Linked DNA regions of Thermosynechococcus vestitus BP-1. Each later gene encodes a partner of the first gene's protein in a complex. Links are inferred from orthologs where the notes say so. Each region holds a gene or a part of one and is shown on either strand. Other genes may lie near its edges.

The links. The genes of interacting proteins can lie anywhere in the genome.
Region 2: the proteins of accC (region 1) and accB are in contact, whole or in part, in a solved structure (PDB 8UXZ), measured with the Escherichia coli proteins. The link is inferred for Thermosynechococcus vestitus BP-1 from one-to-one orthologs.
Region 3: the proteins of accC (region 1) and accD are in contact, whole or in part, in a solved structure (PDB 8UXZ), measured with the Escherichia coli proteins. The link is inferred for Thermosynechococcus vestitus BP-1 from one-to-one orthologs.

The regions. Positions count from the first base shown.
Region 1 is NC_004113.1:1,889,642-1,892,624, reverse strand. It holds accC (acetyl-CoA carboxylase biotin carboxylase subunit), read right to left. Parts: upstream 2,182-2,983; coding sequence 820-2,181; downstream 1-819. Other genes in the region: speA (biosynthetic arginine decarboxylase), read left to right, coding at 2,338-2,983; murG (undecaprenyldiphospho-muramoylpentapeptide beta-N-acetylglucosaminyltransferase), read right to left, coding at 1-820. UniProt on the Escherichia coli protein: This protein is a component of the acetyl coenzyme A carboxylase complex; first, biotin carboxylase catalyzes the carboxylation of the carrier protein and then the transcarboxylase transfers the carboxyl group to form malonyl-CoA.
Region 2 is NC_004113.1:1,344,210-1,346,922, reverse strand. It holds accB (acetyl-CoA carboxylase biotin carboxyl carrier protein), read right to left. Parts: upstream 1,744-2,713; coding sequence 1,258-1,743; downstream 1-1,257. Other genes in the region: TLL_RS06555 (NifU family protein), read left to right, coding at 2,487-2,713; TLL_RS13060 (hypothetical protein), read left to right, coding at 2,305-2,439; efp (elongation factor P), read right to left, coding at 1,749-2,306; ilvB (biosynthetic-type acetolactate synthase large subunit), read right to left, coding at 1-1,081. UniProt on the Escherichia coli protein: This protein is a component of the acetyl coenzyme A carboxylase complex; first, biotin carboxylase catalyzes the carboxylation of the carrier protein and then the transcarboxylase transfers the carboxyl group to form malonyl-CoA.
Region 3 is NC_004113.1:1,718,584-1,721,471, reverse strand. It holds accD (acetyl-CoA carboxylase, carboxyltransferase subunit beta), read right to left. Parts: upstream 1,966-2,888; coding sequence 1,036-1,965; downstream 1-1,035. Other genes in the region: rseP (RIP metalloprotease RseP), read left to right, coding at 2,202-2,888; TLL_RS08350 (serine/threonine phosphatase), read right to left, coding at 1-933.

The DNA.
Region 1 (2,983 bases):
GGGCAGGGGTTGCCGTCAGGGTGAGTTCTGCCAAGGTACTGGCGCCCGCTCGGCTAATGGCAATATCAGCGCGATGGAGTAAAGGTCCCATGGGTTCAAAAAAGGGAAAGACAAGGTAGTGGGGATGCTGAATAGTGGGAGCATCGAGATCATGGTTGCCCGTGAGATGCACGACCCAAGCCCCGGCCTCGAGCCAGCGGTGAACCGTTGCCCGCACAAGGCGATTGATGGCCACTGCCCCTTGGCTGCCCCCCATCACTACAATCAGGGGCACCGCCTTGGGAATCGGTAACTCCAGGTTGCCGGGATGGAGAATGTCGGGGCGCACCGGTGTGCCAGTGACCCGTAGATTCAGCCGTTTCGATTGGAGGTAGGCCAAACTCGCAGGGGTACCTAGGGCCACCAGGGTACACCAAGGAGCCAGCCAGCGGGTGACTTTGCCCGGTAGGGCGTTGGATTCATGGAGGATGGCCACGCGTCCCAAACTGCGGGCGGCTAGAATGGCAGGAGCAGCAATGTATCCCCCTGTGGTAAACACCCCCTGAAAGTCTCCCTGCTTGAGGAGCTGCCGGGTTTGCCAAAAGACACCCCAAAATTGCCAGAGGGGGCGCAACTTAGCCCAGGGTGTTTTGCCCTGCAGTCCACTAAAGTTCACCGTATGTAGTGGGTAATGAGGGGGAATCAGCTGGTTTTCCAGGCGATCGCGCACCCCTAACCAATGGATCTCATATTCAGGTAACTCCTGGGCCACTGCCAGCGCCGGAAAGAGATGCCCTCCTGTGCCACTTGCTGCAATCAGTAATTTCCTTTGCCCCAGCATTAAGCATTCCAGCCCAAGGTAGTCATGAGCTTATCCACAAAGTTGGTATAGACAATACCGCTGCGGAACTCCGGTGTGTCCATTACCTGCTGATGGAAGGGGATGGTGGTGGGCACCCCCATAATCGCACATTCCCGGAGGGCACGCTTCATGCGGGCAATGGCAGCGGGGCGATCGCTCCCCCACACAACTAATTTCCCAATGAGGGAATCATAGTAGGGGGGGATTTCATAGTCAGTATAGACATGGGAATCCATACGTACCCCCGGTCCTCCCGGGGGCAAGTAGCCACTAATGCGACCGGGATGGGGACGGAAATTACGCTCTGGATCTTCGGCATTGATGCGGCACTCAATGGCGTGTCCCTGCAACTGAACCTGCTCTTGGGTCAAGCGGAGGGGTTCCCCCTGAGCAATGCGAATCTGCTCCGCAATCAGATCGAGACCCGTAATCATTTCCGTGACCGTGTGCTCCACCTGAATGCGGGTATTCATCTCCATAAAGTAGAAGTTGTTTTGGCCGTCGAGGAGAAATTCAATTGTGCCCGCACCGACATAGTTAATGGCTTTGGCAGCGGTGACAGCAGCTTCCCCCATCTTGGCGCGCAGTTCCGGGGTGAGGGCAGGGCTAGGGGCTTCCTCAAGGAGCTTTTGGTGACGCCTTTGGACGGAGCAATCGCGCTCCCCTAAGTGAATGACATTGCCATAGCTATCCGCGAGAATTTGGAATTCAATGTGGCGGGGATTTTCAATAAATCGCTCCAGATAGACGCCGGCATTGCCAAAGGCAGCTTCCGCTTCGCCCTGGGCAGCACTTAACGAGCGCCCCAGCTCCTCCTCAGAACGCACCAAGCGCATCCCGCGACCCCCTCCCCCAGCGGTCGCTTTGATCATCAGGGGATAGCCAATTTGACGAGCGATCGCCCGCGCCGTTTCCTCATCCTGCACCAGTCCATCACTGCCGGGAATTGTCGGCACCCCCACCCGTTGCATTGTTGCTTTGGCGGTGGATTTATCCCCCATGGCACGCATGGCAGCGGGACTCGGACCAATAAATGTAATTTTGTGATCGGCGCAGATCTCGGCAAAGCGGGCATTTTCCGCCAAAAAGCCATAGCCAGGGTGAATTGCTGAGACATGGCGGGTGAGGGCAGCAGCAATAATGTTAGGGATATTGAGATAGCTGCGGCTACTGGGGGCTTCGCCAATGCACACCGCCTCATCGGCCAATTGCACGTGTAGCGCATGGCGATCCACCGTGGAATAGACAGCAACCGTTGCAATGCCCAGTTCCTCACAGGTGCGCAGAATCCGCAGGGCAATTTCGCCACGATTGGCAATCAAAATTTTCCTAAAGGCCATGGCGGTCAAGGGTAGGGGAAGCGATCCCTAATGCTACCATGCCAGCCGAACGCTTCCGAAAAACCGACCATAATTGCATTGGTACCACTGGCAAAAACACGTTAGGATCGGCAGGGTTTGGTTTGGGAGCGCACTATGGCTGCTGTGTCACCCACGATGGCATTGACCGTTACGAAAACCAGCAATTGGACGATTGAGGACAGTGAGCAGCTCTACCGCATTCAGGGCTGGGGCGAACCCTACTTTGGTATTAATGCTGCGGGTCATGTCACCGTCTCTCCCAAGGGCGATCGCGGCGGGTCGTTGGATCTCTATGAACTGGTACAGGCGCTCCAACAGCGCAATATTAGCCTCCCCCTGCTGCTGCGGTTTTCCGATATTCTTGAGGATCGCATTGAGCGACTGAATGCCTGCTTTGCTCGAGCCATTGCCCGCTATGGCTATCAGGGAGCCTATAAGGGAGTCTTTCCCATCAAGTGCAATCAACAGCGCCACATCATTGAGGCCCTCGTGCGCTTTGGTCAGTCCCATCAGTTTGGCCTCGAGGCGGGATCAAAACCAGAACTACTGATTGCCTTGGCGATGCTGAATACCCCAGGGGCACTGCTGATCTGCAATGGCTATAAGGATCGCAGCTACATTGAAACGGCCATTCTGGCCCGTCGCCTTGGCCACACCTCCATCATTGTCCTTGAGCAGCCTGAAGAAGTTGCGGAAGTGATTGCTGTCAGTCAGGCTTTGGGCATTGAGCCGATTGTGGGTGTGCGGGCAAAACTCAGTACCCAAGGGGTGGGGCGCTGGG
Region 2 (2,713 bases), 550 kb from region 1 along the record:
CCTGCTTCCAGATAGTAATCCGCTCTAACCAGGCTTGGGTCTGAGGTTCAACCGCTTGACCACTGTCTTCAATGTGCTTGAGGAGCTGCTGCAGCACTGGTTTAACGCTGCCCACAATCGGCACATCAGGGACACGGTTTTTGCCCACCTCAGCAGGATCAATGTCAATGTGAATGACCTTAGCGCGGGAGGCAAACTCGTCCAGCTTACCGGTGACGCGATCGTCAAAGCGCGCCCCCACCGCAATCAGGAGATCGCATTCACTGACGGCAAAGTTGGCATAGGCGGTGCCATGCATCCCCAACATACCCACAGAGAGGGGATGGGATTCAGGAAAAGCCCCCTTCCCCATGAGTGTTGTGGTCACTGGAATCTGGAAGAGCTCGGCTAACTTGAGGACCTCCTCGTGAGCACCCGCTGTAATTGCCCCGCCCCCCACATAAAGCAACGGTCGCTTGGCCTCACGAATCAATTGGACCGCTTGGGCAATTTGACGGGCATTGCCGCGAATCGTGGGGCGATAGCCCCGCAGCTTCACCTGCCCCGGCTCGACCGGCTCATACTCACAGACCTCTAACCCCACATCCTTGGGAATATCCACAAGCACGGGTCCCGGTCGACCAGTGGTGGCAATGTAGATCGCCTCAGCAATGATCCGTGCCATGTCCTTAGCTGCACGCACCACGTAGGAGTGTTTAACAATGGGCAGCGTAATGCCAAAAATATCGGTTTCTTGAAAGGCATCGGTGCCAATGGCAGAGCGAGGTACCTGACCCGTGATCACCAGCAGTGGAATTGAATCCATGTGGGCTGTGGCAATGCCTGTAACTAAGTTTGTTGCCCCTGGTCCGGAAGTCGCAAAACACACCCCCACCTGACCTGTGGCACGGGCGTAGCCGTCAGCAGCATGGGCTGCCCCCTGTTCGTGGCGCACCAGAATGTGCTGAATGATGCCCTTGGACTCAGCACGGTAAAGTTCATCATAAATCGGTAAAATGGCCCCACCAGGATATCCAAAAATATGCTTAACACCGTGACGGCATAGGGTATCAATCAGAATGTATGCTCCAGTTGCTTGCACAGGCCAACCTCGTCAGGCAGTGGTGGTAGATATTTCTAAATTCTAATTTTTCAATTAGGGTCTCGGCAAGAGCGCAAAGGCTTGAAAGCATTGAATTCTTGGCCTTAAACTCCTCAATGCTTAACATATCTTTGCAATTAGTAGCTGCCTTGCTTTGCTGCAGGAACGAGGTTGATTTAGTTAGGCAAAATGCGCATTAAAGTTTGGCCATACTCAATTGGTTCAGCATTTTGCACCAGAATTTCCACCACTTGGCCATTGACTTCGGCTTCAATTTCGTTCATCAGCTTCATGGCTTCAATGATGCAAACCACTTGGCCTTTTTTGACTGTGTCACCCACTTCAACAAAGGGGGGTTCATCGGGAGCGGGGGCACGATAAAAGGTTCCGACCATTGGCGCCACAATATCTACGGTTTTGCGATTGGCAGGGGGTGGCGTTGGTTCCGGATCGGGGCTAAGGGCTGGAGGGGGCGCAGGGGTGGGCGTGACCGTGGATGCCGGAGCTGGAGCCACAACCACAGGGGCGCTGCCACTGATCTGCTCACGCTTGCGGAGTTGAAGTTCCAGTTCGCCACTTTTGAGGTTGAGTTCGGTGACGCTGGTTTGGTCAAACATTAATAGCAGTTCGCGTACTTGGTTGAGGTCAAGCTCCACACCCATTACTCCTATTCGCGGCCAAGATACGTATCTGAGCGAGTGTCAATGCGAATCCGCTCGCCGACGGAGATAAACAACGGTACCATGACTTGGGCACCCGTTTCGACAATGGCGGGTTTTGAGCCACCGGTGGCGGTATCTCCTTTAACTCCTGGATCGGTTTGCACCACTTCTAAAACAACGGAGTTGGGTAGCTCCACCTCAAGGACTTGCTCACCCCATTTGACGATATTGACCTCCATGCCTTCCTTAAGATACTTGGCGCGATCGCCCACTTGTGCGGGCGTGAGGCGAGCTTCCTCATAGCTTTCCATGTCCATAAAGACATAGTCTTCGCCATCTTTGTAGGTATGCTGCATGGTGCGTTTTTCAAGGGTGGCTTGGGGAACGGTCTCGCCGGCGCGGAAGGTGCGCTCAATCACGTTGCCTGTTTGCACATTCTTTAACTTTGTCCGTACAAAGGCGGAACCCTTACCGGGTTTGACGTGCAAAAACTCGACGACTCGCCAGACGGCACCATCCAGCTCAATACTTACACCGGGGCGAAAATCATTACTGGAAATCATGTCCTACCGTGCAGTTCACCAAGCTATTATTGTATCCTTGAGCGCTGCCGCTCCTAACACTGTTGAGCAGATTTCCCTAGAGGGGGATCCATTGGCACCCCTGGGAATTCCCAAAGGGCGATCGCTCCTGTAAATGCTACACTGAAAATCAACGTGAATGATAGGCCAAGGACAGTAACAATGGCTGCAACCCTGGAATTGAGTCAAGAAAACGTCGAAAAAGTCCTTGATGAACTCCGCCCCTATTTGATGGCCGATGGCGGCAATGTCGAACTCGTGGAAATTGAAGGGCCGGTGGTACGGCTGCGTTTACAGGGGGCTTGTGGTGCTTGCCCCAGCTCAACCATGACGCTGCGCATGGGCATTGAGCGCAAGTTAAAGGAATCCATTCCAGAGATTGCTGAAGT
Region 3 (2,888 bases), 170 kb from region 1 along the record:
AGTTAGATCGCCTGTACTTTCGCCTGTTTCCTCCTCAGACAGGGGTTCACTGCGCAAGGTGGAGGCAAGGGAGTCAAGCAACATCTGAATGTCTGAGATTTTCTCCAGAGGAGCCGTACTCAAGGAGACCAACAGGGGCATGAAAACAGCTTGGCGGCGACTAGAGGCATGGGCAAATAACTCTTGCCAGACGCTAACGAGGCTAGGGGGCGGCGTGGGTCGCTCAAAAGTTTCCCCTAAGGGCAAAGTGAAGTCCAGTTGATGCAGCCACAATTGAGCGTCTGGTTTGACGGCTAAGTTTCTGACTGTCAGCAAGGAATAATGGCAATGCCACGGTTCTAAAGTTTTCCAGAGGTCAATCATGTCCTCTAGGTACTGGAAGATCTGCTCATCGGCAATGTTGTCATCTTGCCAAACATCTTGCAAAGGGCGCGCAGTGTGATTGTAGTCGAGAATAATGCCATGGCAATAATTGACTGGTAAGTTGCTTGTGGAAACAGTATCTAGCCACGCATCGTGAATGGCTGGAATGGTTTCGGGGTAAACAAGGTGTAGGGCAAGGTAGGCGATCGCCACCGCGCTGAGGTCAGGGTATTGCGCTTGCAAATGGGGAATGACCACCGTAGGGTCAAGAATATTGAGTCCCTGTGCCCAGTCCTGAGCCGTTTCCCGAAGGTTTTCTAAGAGCGTCGGCTCCTCAGGCTGGAGATCCTGCACCAATTGAGGCAAGTCACAGGCGTAGCGGTAATCCCAGCGTTGGTAGCGGTGCTGTGGGTCAAAAAAGGCGGCAGCATTGGGAGGATTGGTGTCCTGCTCAAACACAGTTCCCTCAGAGGTGTGGTTGGGGGCAGCCAAAATGGGATGGTCAGGATAGGCAGGATAGAGGACGCCCCACCAAAGTTTGAGGTTTTGATCAGTTTGAGCGGTAGGCATTAGAGCACTGAGCCAGCAAAGACAGGACAGCGACGATCGGGTATCCCCTATTGTATAATCATCGCCCTGGGACAGACCTTTTCTACGTCTTGCTGCTGTTTTTTATGAGGATTCTTCAGCCATTGCCATCAAAGGGAATGATTTTGGCAACAAGGCTGAGGACATCCGACTTGGCACGGGTTGATGCAAACGGATTAATCGGGCCAAGGTTGACTTCAGTTGAGTGCGCGGCACAATCACATCAACAAAGCCACACTTTTGGACAAATTCGGCAGTTTGGAAGTCATCGGGGAGTTTTTCCCGCAGCGTTTGCTCAATGACCCGCCGCCCGGCAAAGGCGATCGTTGCTTTTGGCTCGGCAATAATAATATCCCCCAACATAGCAAAGCTAGCGGTCACGCCCCCAGCAGTGGGATGGGTCAAGATGGGAATATAGAGCAGACCAGCACTGCGATGACGCTCAAGGGCAGCAGCAGTTTTGGCCATTTGCATCAAGCTGAGCATCCCTTCCTGCATGCGAGCACCGCCAGAAGCACAGACAATCACTAAGGGAATATGCTCCCAAGTAGCTCGCTCAATTAGGCGGGTGATTTTTTCACCAACGACGCTGCCCATACTACCGCCCATGAAGGCAAAGTCCATCACCCCCAAGGCAACCGGCAGACCTTCGAGTTGGCCCAGCCCAGTTTGTACGGCATCCTTAAGTCCTGTTTTCTCTTGATATTCCCGCAGGCGATCGCTATAGGGCTTGCGATCCTTAAATTGCAGGGGGTCACAACTGACCAAATTTTCATCTAGGGGTCGCCATGTGTGGGGATCAATCAGCTGTTGGATCCGCTCACTGCTGCTGACGCGATGGTGATGGCCACACTCTGGACATACCAGTTGATGGCTATGTAGATCCTTGCTGTAGATCATGACGCCACAGGCTTCGCACTTTGTCCAGAGGCCATCGGCGATCTCCCGCTCTGGCTGCATGGGTGTCAAGGCGGTTTCTTTACGGCGATTTGCAAACCAATCAAATAAAGACATTCTAGAAAATTCCCTTTAACGTTGAGGTCTCAAATAGCGCGTTTGTATGGGTCTCTCCAAAGCGCATCCACTAAGAATAATTACTTATCATCCCACTTTGTTGCATTTTTGCAATATATCGCCCAGATTTGAGAAATGATGCAGGGGTCTGGGGAGAGATCACCGATCCAAGGGGAAGTTCGGTGTCACAATAAGAGGAAGTTAGCAGTTTGCAGCGTAGCACTGGGTTGAATCTTATGTCCATGGTTGCAGTCGTGGTGGCGATCGCCATCTTGGGAATCTTGATTTTTGTCCATGAGTGGGGGCACTTCATCGCTGCCCGCAGCCAAGGCATTCATGTCAACCGCTTTTCCATTGGTTTTGGCCCTATCCTCTGGAAATTTCAGGGCAAAGAGACTGAGTACGCCCTGCGCCTGATTCCTTTGGGGGGCTATGTGGGTTTTCCAGACGATGACCCCAATAGCGGCGTTCCCGCCAACGATCCCAATCTCCTAAGCAACCGTCCAATTTTGGATCGCGCCATTGTCATTAGCGCTGGGGTGATTGCCAATTTGGTCTTTGCCTATTTGCTACTGCTGGTGCAGGTGGGGGTCATGGGCATTAGTCAACCCACGTACCACGAGGGGGTGCTCATTCCTGCCCTTGTTCCTGAAAGTAGCCTTGTGGCCACCCAAGCGGGCATTCAGCCGGGGGACTTGGTTTTAGCGGTGGATGGCCAACCCTTGGGTGCCGATGCCAATAGCTTGCCAAACCTAATGCGAGCTATTCAGCAACATCCGCAGCAACCTCTGACACTGACGATTCAACGTCAAGGGCACATCCAAGAGATTACCGTCACCCCAGAGGTCAGTGAGGAGGGTCAAGCGCGGATTGGCGTTCAACTGGCGCCCCATGCGGACATTCACCGTGAACACACCTTCAAC